3 regions of the uncultured Rossellomorea sp. genome follow, and region 1 is predicted to be linked to each of the others. Evidence: riboswitches for the same ligand, from Rfam matches in the RefSeq annotation. Region 1 holds a riboswitch; each other region holds the start of a gene.
What was found. A riboswitch is a leader RNA that binds a small molecule or an ion and turns the genes downstream of it on or off. The one in region 1 is predicted to bind lysine.
Positions count from the first base shown of each region.

Region 2: linked by a shared signal. The riboswitch ahead of Q1B03_RS16430 (Na+/H+ antiporter NhaC family protein) and the one ahead of lysA (diaminopimelate decarboxylase) in region 1 are both predicted to bind lysine.
Region 3: linked by a shared signal. The riboswitch ahead of Q1B03_RS05055 (aspartate kinase) and the one ahead of lysA (diaminopimelate decarboxylase) in region 1 are both predicted to bind lysine.

Region 1 covers NZ_CANKZT010000008.1:109,479-114,230, forward strand. Annotated here, with positions in the region: gene Q1B03_RS20140 (sigma-70 family RNA polymerase sigma factor) at 1-117, shown strand, start outside; gene Q1B03_RS20145 (DUF4179 domain-containing protein) at 98-1,498, shown strand; lysine riboswitch at 1,618-1,794, shown strand; gene lysA (diaminopimelate decarboxylase) at 1,910-3,196, shown strand; gene Q1B03_RS20155 (dicarboxylate/amino acid:cation symporter) at 3,240-4,478, shown strand.
Region 2 covers NZ_CANKZT010000004.1:396,360-401,111, reverse strand. Annotated here, with positions in the region: gene Q1B03_RS16435 (sodium-dependent transporter) at 1-718, opposite strand, end outside; gene Q1B03_RS16430 (Na+/H+ antiporter NhaC family protein) at 1,039-2,604, opposite strand; lysine riboswitch at 2,720-2,902, opposite strand; gene yunB (sporulation protein YunB) at 2,982-3,746, opposite strand; gene Q1B03_RS16420 (HD-GYP domain-containing protein) at 3,806-4,752, opposite strand, start outside.
Region 3 covers NZ_CANKZT010000001.1:947,181-951,932, forward strand. Annotated here, with positions in the region: gene sdhA (succinate dehydrogenase flavoprotein subunit) at 1-557, opposite strand, end outside; gene Q1B03_RS05045 (succinate dehydrogenase cytochrome b558 subunit) at 629-1,237, opposite strand; gene Q1B03_RS05050 (YslB family protein) at 1,591-2,028, shown strand; gene Q1B03_RS05055 (aspartate kinase) at 2,123-3,361, opposite strand; lysine riboswitch at 3,565-3,743, opposite strand; gene uvrC (excinuclease ABC subunit UvrC) at 4,115-4,752, opposite strand, start outside.

The sequences.
Region 1 (4,752 bases):
ATATCCGATACGATGGGTACGCCTGAAGGGACGGTCAAGACGTATCTTCACCGGGCGAAGCTGGAATTGAGAATGCTGCTGGAAGGAGTGAATCAGTATGGACAAAAAATGGTTTGAGGAAGAAATGAACAGCATCGAGGTACCAAAAGAAAAGGTTTTTGAGGCAATTTCAACAGGAATCCAAGAAGGCAGAAAACAAAAGTTCCGGAAAAAAACGGTCAAGATAAGTGCCGCATTTACCACCGCTGCTGCCTCCATGGTACTCGTATCGGGCTTCCTGTTCTCACCTGTGAACAATGCACTGGCCAAACTGCCTGTACTGGGTGCCATTTATGAAAAAGTCGGTTCGGATGTCGGAAAAGAACTCTATTTCAGCGATAAAGTGACGGAAGTTAATCAGGCCGCCACTTCCAACGGCGTCGATGTGACAATCACAAGCACATATTATGACGGGAACGTCATCGGAGTCACCTTCAAGGCGAAGGGTGATGACCTTTCCATCGAACATATGGACGAAGGGAATCGTCCGGTGAGCGGCTACAGCTATCATCTCTTCGACGGTAAGGATCAGAATCAATGGGGATCGGGAAGTTCGGGTCTTAAAAAAGACGGGGATGAGTTCATAGGCTCGATCGAATTTTACCGGGATGGGAAAGAACCGCCGGAAAACTTCACGCTTCCGTTAACGTTCACCCATATGGCAGATGTGAACGGTACCTGGACCTTTGATGTACCGGTCAAGAGGATTCCATCTGAAAAGATCAAAACAGATGTAAGGACAGAATCGCCCAATGGGGAATTTGAGCTGCAAGTAACATCTGTTACTAAAGGAAAAGCTACGACTACGCTGGAGTATACCTATTCGGTGGAGTCCGAGAAGGATACGTTAAATCTGATTGTGTTTGATGACTTAGGGAACCGGTTATCAAAGTCCAGTGCAGAGACACTAAATATCAAAGAAATTGACGGTTATTATCAAAAGACTGTCAGGGAGCTGTTCACGAGTAAACTCAGTGATAAAGCACAGTCGCTGAAAGTCCAGGCTGATATGGAGCGAGTAGATGAAGACGGCATCAACTCACTGAAGGATTCACCTCCATTCCAGGTGAAGAGCCCTCGTTTTGGTTATCAGGTCACGGTACAAGATATCCAAAACGCAAAAGGGAAGGTGACAGTCGATTTCACCATTGATCATATCAAAGAAAAACAATTCCAATATGACATATTAAAGAGCTTTGCTCAATTCGTTCAGGTGATCCCATCAAAAGATATTAAAAGAAATGCGAAGGATGAACTGGATTATAATGAGATGCTGAATCATATGATCAGAAGTGCTAAAACGAAAACAGTGGATAAGGATACTCTCCGTTATCAATCCACGTTTACATTGCCTCAGGATGCCAACCTTGAGGACTACTCACTGATTGTCCCATTCGAGACATTGAGCAGAAATGATAAGCCGGTCAAAATGAAACCGTTCGAAATCAATCTGAAATAAAATGATCCACGAAATCCCCGGGCTACTTCCGGGGGTTTTGCCTATTTCTCTTTCAAAAACCAATTGACAACTATTTTAAGAGAGTGGTATAGTAATTCAAACAAAATAATACGTCACTCTCTGATAATAGAGGCGCGAGTATGATGAGTATCTTCTTTGAGAATAATGGATTCCGGGATAAGAAGGGAAAGGCAGATCGCCGAAGCAGAAAATAGCCAATTCTATTTTTTGTTGGGCCAGCATTGAAGAAATGTTGGACTGTCACAATGAAAAAGTTGTGGAGAACTATTGAAGAGATGTTAATACATAGTCTTCATTATGTTTCCAAAACTTTTGATGATAAACCGTATGAGCATCGCTTCATACGGTTTTTTTGTGTTTTTTTAGAGAGAGTCAAAAGGAGTATAGGATATGAGTACAGTTGATGTGAATGTTCGTGGAGATCTTGAAATCGGAGGAATGAGCACGGGTGAGTTGGTGGAGACCTATGGCACGCCTTTAATGGTTTACGATGAAGGAATGATTCGTGAAAATGCCCGACTTTTCCGTAATGCCTTCAACGAAAGCGGATTGCAGTTCCAGGTGGCATATGCGAGTAAAGCGTTCCTATGTAAAGAGATTGTGCGCCTGGCAGAGCAGGAGGAGTTATCACTGGATGTTGTATCCGGCGGGGAATTGTATACGGCCCTTGAGGCAGGTTTTCCAGCGGAGCGTATTCATTTTCATGGGAACAACAAGTCAGAAGAGGAGCTACTCATGGCACTTGAGGCTAAAATCGGCTGCTTTGTTGTCGATAGTTTCCTAGAGCTTGAACTGCTGCATGATCTGGCCAAGGAGCGTGAGCAGCAGGTTCAGATCCTGATCAGGGTCACGCCAGGTGTGGAAGCCCACACCCATGAGTACATCACGACGGGACAGGAGGATTCGAAATTCGGATTCAGCATTTCCAACGGACAGGCGAATACGGCGATTCAGTTAGCTCTCCACAAGCCGTACTTCTCATTACTCGGTCTGCATTCACATATTGGATCTCAGATTTTCGAACGGGAAGGGTTTGATCAGGCGATTCAAGTACTGGCAGATTTCCTGCAGCGGATCCGGATCGAATTTGATGTGACTATGCCGGTGCTGAATATCGGCGGAGGATTCGGTGTCCGGTACACGGAAGAAGACCAGCCCCTGCCGATTCCAACGTATGTGAAGGGCATTACCGATAGTGTGAAGACCTATTTCACCAAGAATGAATATCCGCTCCCTGAAGTATGGGTGGAGCCGGGACGAAGCATGGTGGCTGAAGCTGGGACGACCTTGTATAAAGTGGGGTCGAAGAAAATCATTCCCGATGTGCGCACGTACGTCGCGATCGACGGGGGGATGACGGACAATATTCGCCCGGCCCTCTATCAGGCGAAATACCATGCGGTGCTTGCCAATCGTCCCCATGAGGAATGCACGGAGCTTGTGAGTATTGCCGGGAAATGCTGCGAATCCGGTGACATGCTGATCTGGGACCTGATGCTGCCACCGACGAATTACGGTGATATTCTGGCCGTGTTCAGTACAGGAGCCTACGGGTATTCCATGGCGAGTAATTATAATCGGATTCCAAGACCGGCTGTTGTGTTTGTAAAGGATGGGGAATCACGGGTCGTGATCGAGCGTGAATCGTATGCTGATTTAGTTCGGAATGACCGGTAAAGAATAATCCACCTTACAATCATAATGAAGAGGAGAACATAGAATGAAAAACATATTTAAAACGTACGGATTAGCCATCACACTACTCGCATCCATTATCATAGGATCCATTATCGGACTGACCATGGGAGAGAAAGCAGAAATGTTAAAACCCTTGGGAGATATCTTCCTGAATCTCCTCTTTACGATCGTGGTACCCCTGGTTTTCTTTTCGATCTCATCGGCGATCGCCAATTTGGAATCGAAAGGTCAATTTAAGAAAATCATGCGCAGTATGCTGGTGATATTCCTGATCACCACGATCATCTCGTCTGTGTTGATGATTGTGGGAGTGAAGGTTTTTCCCCCGACGGAAGGTATTACCATCAGTCTGGACCAGTCAGTTGAAACAGAAGACATCCAATTGGGGGACCAAATCGTCCAAACCTTTACTGTGGATAATTTCATTGAATTATTTACACGGGAGCATATGCTGCCCCTTATCTTGTTTTCAGTGGCACTCGGATTTGCCACGAATCGACTGGGGGAAAAAGCAGAGCCATTGAAAAAAATCCTACAGGCAGGGGCCGATGTGAGCATGAAGTTGGTATCGTATATCATGTATTATGCCCCAATCGGTCTGGCTGCCTATTTTGCTACATTAGTAGGAACGTTCGGGGCAAGCTTACTATCTTCTTATTTGCGTTCTTTCCTATTGTATTTAGTGATAGCGGTGATTTACTTTGTAGTGGTTTTCTCCTTCTATGCCTTTGTGGCAGGAGGGAAAAGAGGGGTGAGAGGCTTTTGGAAGCATAACCTTTTACCTGCGGCAACCGCAATCGGAACACAAAGCTCAGTGGCAACCATTCCTGCCAATCTGGATGCAACGAAAAAGATGGGGGTATCCAATGCCGTTCGAGAAACGGTCATTCCTATTGGAGCGTCGATTCATAAAGACGGCTCGGCCATGGGGGCCATCTTGAAAATCGTCTTTGCATTTGGCGTTCTGGGCATTCCTTTTGAAGGGCTTGATACGTACCTTATAGCGGTATTGGTCGCGATTATCACCGCAATCGTCATGGGGGGGATCCCTGGAGGAGGACTGATTGGTGAAATGTTCATCATCGCCGCCTACGGGCTGACGCCGGAAGTGCTTCCGTTATTAGCGGTGATCTCAACTATAATCGATATTCCGGCTACGTTACTGAACGCAACAGGAGACAACGCAGTAGCCGTGCTGGTCGAACGATTTACAAAGAAAAAAACCATTGCCGGCAGGAAAGACATAGAATCGGTAGCGTAGATAGGACAAGGGGACAGGTAAACTGATAACTAGTCATTCATCATTCAAGTGACCTCTACGCATTCATTTTTCAACTAGCTATTTCACACGAGTTGGGACATAATGATGGATCTAATATCCCGTTCGGAAAGTCTCTATTAATGCAAAATAGGAGCAGGTTGAACCCTTTGTGGTTCCGCCTGCTCTTTTTCTATTTATCCTTTTTTTCACAGAGCTGCATGAAAAGATGATGAACTTCACTCGGCGACATCATGCCCCGAGTGATTAATATTAA
Region 2 (4,752 bases), on a different contig from region 1:
TCATGATTGCAAAAGCGATTGATAAACTGAAGAAAATCTGTCCGTATGCTGCTACCCATACACTTGGATCAGCAATTTTGCTGAAATCCGGTTTGAAGAAAGCGTCCAGACCATCCAATGCTCCAGGTAATGTTAAAGCGCGAACAACAATGATTAAGAATAAAATAACTAGTGCCGGAATAAAGATCTTATTCGCTACTTCGATTCCTTTCTTTACACCTTTGAAAAGAATTCCTAATGTAATCACCCAGACCAAGACAAGTGGAATGAATACTCCAGGAACGATACTGCCCGTTTGACCAGGATCAACCGTAAGCTTTAAATAGTCATTGAATAAGAATGACTCTGTATCCTTGCCCCAACCTAGATTGAAAGAAAATACACTGTAGGACATCGCCCACGCGATAATGACGGCATAATAGGTAGAAATAACAAATGCAATTAACACCTGCCACCAGCCAAGCCACTCTGATTTCCTATTAAGACGGAAATAAGATAGCGGTGCTGAGCCACGGTACTTATGACCTAATGTAAATTCAAGTACTAATAATGGAATTCCCGCTGTTAGAAGAGCGAATAAATAAGGAATAAAGAATGCTCCTCCACCATTTTCATACGCTACTGCCGGAAAACGCCAAATGTTTCCCAAACCGATTGCTGACCCGACGGCAGCTAGAATAAATCCTGCTCGTGTTCCAAACTGGGCACGATTCTCCATATTGGTCCCCCCTAGTTCTTTTCAACTACCATATTAAGGTATTTGAAATTTTTATATTTTCAGATTATTTATAATCTAAAGTCAGTATAGCTAGTTCCAGGACAATTGTCAAAGCTATTTTTAAGCCTACAGAGAGATTTTTTCAAATTGGGACAGGTACTATTTCACTATATGAATTTTGTCGAAACATGAAGGATTAATGATTGGAAAGGTCGAGGGGGATTTCTTGATACCACCATGGGTTTTAATAAATACCCTGACATCAAGTGAAAATTGCATAAAAAAACCAGGAGCCAATGAGCTCCTGGTTCTTCATTTCATTATTGTTCTGATACAGCCGGTTTTGCTTTTTCACCAAACAGAAAAGCGAATGCCAGGATTAAAATAATCACAACTCCTAAACCAAGTAACGTGCTACCAGTGAATCCCAGTACAAGGTATCCAATTGAAGCAGCAACCGCTCCGATCAATGCATATGGAAGCTGTGTGAGAACGTGATCGATATGATTGCTTCCTGCTCCAGTTGAGGAAAGGATCGTCGTATCTGAGATTGGAGAACAGTGATCTCCCAATACGGATCCAGCTAAAACGGCTGCCATAGCAGGCAATAAGATACTTACATCTGTCGCTGCTGCAATTTCCCCGGCGATCGGCAGTAAGATACCAAACGATCCCCAGGATGTCCCTGTGGAGAACGCCATGATTCCGGCAACTAAGAACAAGATGACCGGAAGTGCCTGCATCGGTAAGCTGGATTGTTCAACCAGACCCGCAAGATACGTACCTGTTTGCAATTGATCGATCAATGTTACGATCGTCCATGCGAAGATAAGAATGTAAACGGCTGGCAGCATGGATTTGATTCCTTCCACTACTGCTACTCCAACGGCTTTGCCTTCAATTCCTTTCAAGCTGACTTGACGAAGGAAGAAGATCAGCGCAACAAGGAGACCGAATAATCCACCATATAATAAAGATTTCGTTACATCTGTATTTTCAAATATCGGCAGGATGTCAAATGATCCGACGGCTTGATACCCTGTCCAGAGCATCATTCCGATTGTACCGATGACCAGAGCCACGATTGGCCAGACAAGATCTCCTACTGATCCTTTCGAGCTTACAGGCAGATCATTTTTCAATTCGCCTGGAATCTCTTTTTCAGGGTCATAAAGGGCTCCTGTTTCAAGGGCTCTTACTTCATGCTCTTTCATTTTTCCGAAGTCCAAGCCTTTAGCAGCAACCATGATCACAAGAAGGACAGCTGCCCAGACGTAAAGGTTCATTGGAATCATTTGAACGAATGCTGAAAATGCTGTGTATTCAGTGATGCTGTGTGCAGCAAGAATCGAACCGATAATCCCGATAATGTACGCTCCCCAGCTTGAGATTGGTGAAACGACACAAATCGGTGCCGATGTGGAGTCAATGATATAGGCTAGTTTTGCCCGTGAAATTTTGTGGCGATCCGTAATGGGTCTCGAAACCTGTCCAACAGCAAGGGCGTTAAAATAGTCATCAATAAAAATTATGATACCTAAAACGGCTGCAAGAAGCTGTGCCCCTTTTCTCGTTTTCACACGTTTCATCGCCCATTCACCAAATGCGCGGCTACCGCCGGAAATGTTCACAAACGCCGTGATCACACCAAGAATAAGTAAGAAGAAAATAATATAGACATTCCAGGTGTTGAGTGCTCCATCTGCGACAAAGATGCCTTTAAAGGCGTCCCACATAAAGCTGAATGTATTTGTAATTGAGAAATCTGCTAACAGAAAGGCAGACGCAACGATTCCTACTCCGAGTGAAAGTAGAACCCGTCTCGTAAGTATAACCATAAGAATGGCTAAAAGGGGTGGTAATAGTGAGTAAATCGTGTTTTCCATAGTGTCCTCCTCCTATTTGATAGGGGGGAACCATCGTAGCATGACAGAGGATAATAAAAAAAGGCAACGATAGAGAAACTATCATTACCTTAGTAAGTAATTTAAGTGCTCCATCACGATCTGTAGCTCCCCATTATAGAGATTCCCCTATAATGACAGTGTTATCCTTCTTCAAGATAACCCCAGCAAATACACCTTCGACATGCATATTTACTTCGGCAAAAGTTCCCTTTCATCTGTTCTCCCAGTTGTCATCCTCAAACAGCATACTCTTGAACCCTGCGCCTCTACCCCATCGGACTGATGATGTGGTGTGTTATTAAATTTTCTTTATTAATATAACAAACTATCATTCTTTTGACAACTTTTTTTCCTGACTAATTTGTGGGAATTTCAATGGATGGGCTGGATTCACCTCCACCATTGTTATAAAACTGTGGTACATCCAGGTGAACGGTACCCATGGCAACCAGGATATCCTGCTTGATGGTTTCCGTTTTCGTTGCAAATGGAATGATGATCTGGACATTGACTTCAAGCTCGACAAACACTTTTACAACAGCATTATTGATCCCAAATTGCTCTACTGTCGTTTTAATATCGGAACGGACATCCCCGATCGAATGAAAGCGAATGGGCACTTTTGGACCCAGATTACCGAGTAACACGTTGTTGGTCGCCTGACCAAGAGGCACCGAGTAAGTGATGCCCTTCGCTGCTTTAGATTTCCCTTCATCGATTTCCACTTCGGTAATAAATTCCAGGTTTTCTAAATTTCCTTCCTCTGCTTCCTGCAGGTTTTGCTGTACTAAGTTTGTGATTTCTGCCTGAACCCGGTTGATTGTCTGAGTATTGTATTTAAATGAGACAATATCGCCTTCTGTATTCTTCACTTCTTCCGTTATATCCGAAATATCAAGAACATCGGCAATTTTTTTGTTAATTGCTTTATTGATAACTAACGTACCGATCCTGCTGGTCTGGGTCTCAGCATAAGCAAGAAGTGTCGGTTTTAAACCTTTATTAATGATCCACAACCCGAATCCAGTAGATATCATAAAGAATAGAATCGTAATGATCATCACATATCGAAAAGGTAGCGGCCCTCCTCTTCGGGGTTTGTATGTTTTAAACTTTGACAAAAAAATCCCCCCTTACAAGCTATTTGTATGCACAGTAAGAGGGGTTTAACGCAAAAAAATTATTTAATTTTTAGAGATTGGGGTTCATAATCCGGGTCAAACCCGGTAATCACCTTATCTAATTCCGTGCTTAAATCAATGGGATAAGGGGTTTGTAATTCCTGTCCGTCTTCTTCGATGATCCGAATCACCGGTCGATCCGTTACCCCTTTATTTTGATCTGTCACTATTCCTTTTCGGCCATCATTCAGCTCCACAACCATCCCATTTGGATAGATGGCAACAGAAGACCTGAAGGCTTCGATTACATTTGTATCAAACAGGGTGCCGCTGCCTGCATATAATACCTCCAACGCTTGATGTGGAAGCATGGCTTTCCGATACACACGATTAGACGTCATGGCGTCAAATACATCCGCCACTGCAATGATTTTTGCAAACGGATGAATATCCTCGCCTTTGATTCCCCGTGGATAACCGGATCCATCAAGCCTCTCATGATGCTGATAAGCGCAATGAGCAATGATCAAAGACACAGAATGAAGCTGTCTCAGAATCTCAAAGCCGTGTTCAGAATGCTTCTTAATTTCAGAGAACTCGCCTTCTGTCAGCTTACCTGGCTTCAATAGAATCTCCTCTGGTACCAGCATCTTACCGATATCATGCAAAATCGCTCCCACCCCTAACTGCTCGAGCTGTTTAGCAGAGAGCTTAAGTTCAAGACCAATTGAGAGCGTATACAATGTAACATTAAATGAATGATGAAAAATATAGGAATCATATGTGAAAACATCTGTCAAAATGGTTAGGAGATCATGATTTGCCTTTACTTCAGACAAGACTACATCAATCACCTGCTTCAATTGCTTAGCACTATCTTCAATCATGAGCGCACTTGGCGCCGTTTTCGATGCGCTTAATTGATTAAAGGCCATTTCAATATTGTTTACAGCTTGCTGTCTCACTTTATTCGAAACGGTCCCATTTACATGGATTCCGCTCGAAA
Region 3 (4,752 bases), on a different contig from region 1:
GATTTAATTTCCATTGTCTGAAGGTTTTGGGCAACGATTCCCCTTGCCACTCCTTCGTCATCTACCACGACGCCAAGGAATTCCCAGCCTTCGAATTTATCCACTAGTCCTGCTACTTCATGACGACGAACCTGCTCGTCCAGAGCATATAATAATTGCTGACCAGTCGTTGCACCGGCGAAAGCGGTTCTATGGTGCTGTGTTCCACCGAAACGACGGAAATCCAGTAACCCTTCCGGTGTACGATTAAACATTACTCCCATACGATCGAGTAAATGAATAATTCCTGGTGCCGCTTCAGTCATTGCTTTAACCGGCGGTTGATTCGCTAAGAAATCCCCACCATACACTGTATCATCAAAATGTTCCCAAGGAGAGTCTCCTTCTCCCTTAGTATTAACGGCTCCGTTAATACCACCTTGTGCACATACAGAGTGAGAACGCTTAACGGGTACCAGTGAGAATAAATCTACTTGCGTTCCTTTTTCTGCTGCTTTAATTGTGGCCATCAGGCCGGCTAAACCACCACCGACAACGATGATTTTCCCTTTACTCATCGTGACTCACTCCTTTTCCTACCATACTTCAGAGCATTTACTGAATCTATTAGACTTGTATCTATTTCTTCTTATACGAAGGCGAAAATTGCGCGCATACCGACCACCGATAACGCTACAAAAATTCCGATCGTAACATATGTAGCAATTAATTGAGAACGAGGTGAAACGGTAATTCCCCAGCTTACGCAGAATGACCAAAGACCATTCGCAAAGTGGAAAATCGTTGAAAGAACACCCAGTACATAAAACCCTAGCATGAATGGATTTGATAAGATGTTTTCCATCATTTGAAAGTTCACTTCAGCTCCGAATGCTGCCGCAACTCTCGTTTCCCACACATGCCATGTAACGAAAATAAATGTGATTACTCCGGAAACACGTTGAAGTAAAAACATCCAGTTACGGAAATAGCCAAACTTACTTGCATTGTTCTTAGAAGTGAATGCAATGTAAATTCCGTAGATTGCATGGAAATACAATGGAAGGAAGATGATAAAAATTTCAAGGAAATAACGGAAAGGAAGACTTTCCATAAAGTGTGCCGCTTGGTTAAATGATTCTTCCCCACCAGTGGCAAAATGGTTCACGACTAAATGTTGTGTTAAAAATAATCCAACTGGAATAACACCTAGCAATGAATGAAGCCTGCGATAATTAAATTCTCGATTTCCAGCCATGATTTACCCCCCTTAATGATAAAATATGAATTCGTTTTCTAATGCATTTTCTAAGAATGACTAGACGACGATACATATTTTATATTGTAACAATTATGTGACATGTTCATTTTACTCCCAAGGAGTGGAAGCGTCAAGAAAACGTATACATAAATTCGACAATATCGCAAAAATATTTTTAATATATTGATAACAAAAAAGATGAGGTATTGCCTTGTTAAATGTTCGAAAATTCAAATAAATATCAAATAAAAGTTATACCACCAAAATATCCCATGGTTATTTTTTCGAAGTATGGGATGATAATTCCCCTTTTCATGTATATAATAGTTTTATAGAAAGAGGGGATTTACTTGGAACAGAAAAAAGAAGAAGTACATCAACCGTCCGTTCCAATCTTCGGATATGAAATTTTACGTGACATGTTGATTCCAGAAATTTTAGGAAAGCATACACACGATATTTTATACTGGGGTGGAAAACAGCTCTCTCGGAAATTCCCCCTTCAGTCATCAGAAGAACTGGTATCGTTTTTCGATGAAGCCGGCTGGGGAACTCTTGCACTGCTGGAACAAAAAAAGAATGAGATGACCTTTGAAATAAGCGGACCGGTGATAGAACGACGCCTTTCCTTAAAGTCGGATGTCACATTTAAACTGGAAACGGGCTTTCTTGCCGAACAAATACAGTTACAAAAAAAATGTGTGGCAGAAGCTGCTGACGAACTACATAAACGGAGTCATTCAGTTAAAGTGATTGTAAGATGGGACGAAAAAGATAAAGTAGAATAGTCCTGAACAACATACTTTTAATTCTTTAATAAAGGGTTGCCCCACTTGATGGGGCAACCCTTTTTCACTTGTCCCGTTCTATGCTGCTTTAGTATTATAGCGTGATTTCTTCCATCTTCACCGCGTCCAGGTTAAATGCAGTATGTAGGACGCCTGCCGCTTTTTGCATATTTTTCTCGTCTACCACTGCAGATACTTTGATTTCAGAGGTGCTGACCATTTTCACCACGATGTCATTTTGAGCTAATACTTCGAACATTTCCGCTGCAACACCTGGATTTGAGATCATACCGGAGCCCACGATGGATACTTTGGAAAGCTCACTTTCATGTTCAACATGGGTGAAGCCTAATTGCTCTTTGTTTCGTTCCAGAACAGCGAGGGTCTCCTCCAAATCCTGTTCTTTAATCGAAAATGATAAATTGGTCGTATTCTGATCGGTCTGGCTTTGAATGATAATGTCTACATTCAGATGATTTTTGGCTAAAGTGGTAAACACTGAAGATAGTCCAGTTAATGCGTTACCCAGTCCAAATACAGTGACACGTGTAATTTCAGCTTCAAAGGCTACGCCTCTCACAATTAAGTTTTGTTCCATGCTTGCTTCCTCCTCAATATACGTTCCTTCAACTTTTTCGATACTTGACCTGACCTCTAACGGAATTTGATAATTCTTGGCAAATTCCACTGCCCGTGGATGCAGGACTCCAGCCCCTAAATTAGCCAGTTCCAGCATTTCATCATAGGAAATGGACGGTAACTTTCTTGCCCCTTTAATATAACGCGGGTCTGTCGTATATACCCCGTCTACGTCTGTATAAATGTCACAACGCTCTGCTTTCAGGGCAGCTGCAATTGCTACAGCAGTTGTATCCGATCCACCGCGGCCGAGTGTTGTGATTTCACCCGTTTCTGTCATGCCCTGGAATCCGGCTACAATCACAACTCTCCCGGATTGGAGGTGATCCATCATCTTTTCAGTATGAATATTGGTAATCCTCGCATTGCTATGAACGGATTCCGTTTCAATCCCGGCCTGCCAGCCTGTAAAGGAGATGGCATCATGTCCTGCTTGGATCAGAGCCATCGTAAGGAGTGAAATGGTCACCTGTTCCCCGGTTGAGAGCAGCATATCCATCTCTCTTTTACTCGGTTGTGATGTAATTTCCCTTGCCAATCCAACGAGGGTATCCGTCGTTTTCCCCATGGCAGATACCACCACCACTACATCATTACCTCTTTCTTTTTCTTCCGCAATTCTTGACGCAACATTTTGAATTCTTTCTACAGAACCTACTGAAGTCCCACCGAATTTTTGAACAATAATACTCACAGCTTCTCCCTCTTTCTCATTGAGTGAAAATTCACGACTCATTTTTTGATGGTGAAGAGTACAATCACAATCATCCTACACGTTCATAGAACAGGTTCTTTTCCAAGAAAAGTTCCTGTGCTGGATAATAAAAAAAGCAATGAGAATAATATCTCATTGCTTTATGAACATACAGCAGAACAAACAAAATAGGTTCATCGGCATTGTGAGATAGCTCTCCAAGATTGAATCATCTTGACAATCCTACATTTCTTAAACGTAGAACCAGCGGAATCAGCATGAGACTGAAACCACTTCGGCGAATCTCCCCTTTTCAGGCATCTCAACGGAGCTCATACTCCTCTTTGCCTGTACTCTTGAAGCTCGCACCTCTATCACCACTTTAAAAAGTGATAATGTTATAAATTTTTGTTAATTATAGCACAGGGGAAATATTGATTCAATGTCTAATTGAAACAATATTTCATTTTATTATTCTTTCGTGAGCTGTATTGAATGAGCATGCGGTGGTTGATTTCCGCTGCAGGTGCTCGCTTTCCGCGGGGAGGAAGTCGAGCCTCCTCGGGCTTTGCCCTGCGGAGTCTCGACCTTTCCTCTATTTCCCGCAGGAGTAAAGTGCCTTCCGCTACAATCCACTCTGTGCTTCTAATGCAACAAAGACTTTATGGGATAAGTGGGAAGACATACTGAATTTGACAACTAATTGCACGTAAACTAAGACCATAATCAACAACACTTAGATTCTAATATCCTTTACTTCAACTTCTCATTCAAAACCTTCGCAACAGCTTCCGGAATCCCTATCTCAATAAACTCCTCCACCGTCGCTTCTTTCATTTTCTTCATGGAACCAAAATGTTTAAGAAGCTGCTTCTTACGCTTCGGTCCGATGCCGTCAATCTCATCCAGGGTGGACTGGAAGGCGCTTTTCCCTCTGAGCTGGCGGTGGAACGTGATGGCAAATCGGTGAACTTCATCCTGAATCCGTTGCAGCAAATAAAATTCCTGACTTCGCTTTTCAAGAGGAACAATTTCCAAAGGATTCCCATACAGCAGTTCTGACGTCTGATGCTTATCGTCTTTCGCAAGGCCGCCAAGAGGAATATCCAAACCTAATTCATTCTCAATGACATCCCTCGCCGCTTCAATCTGCCCTTTCCCGCCATCGATAATGATGAGATCCGGTAAAGGGAGACCATCCTTCAAGACTCTCGTATACCTTCTGCGAACAACCTCCCGCATGGAATCATAATCATCGGGACCCTTGACGGTTTTGATTTTGTACTTTCGATACTCTTTCTTTGCGGGTTTCCCGTCAAGAAACACAATCATGGCAGACACGGGATCGGAACCTTGAATATTCGAGTTATCAAATGCTTCGATCCGGAAGG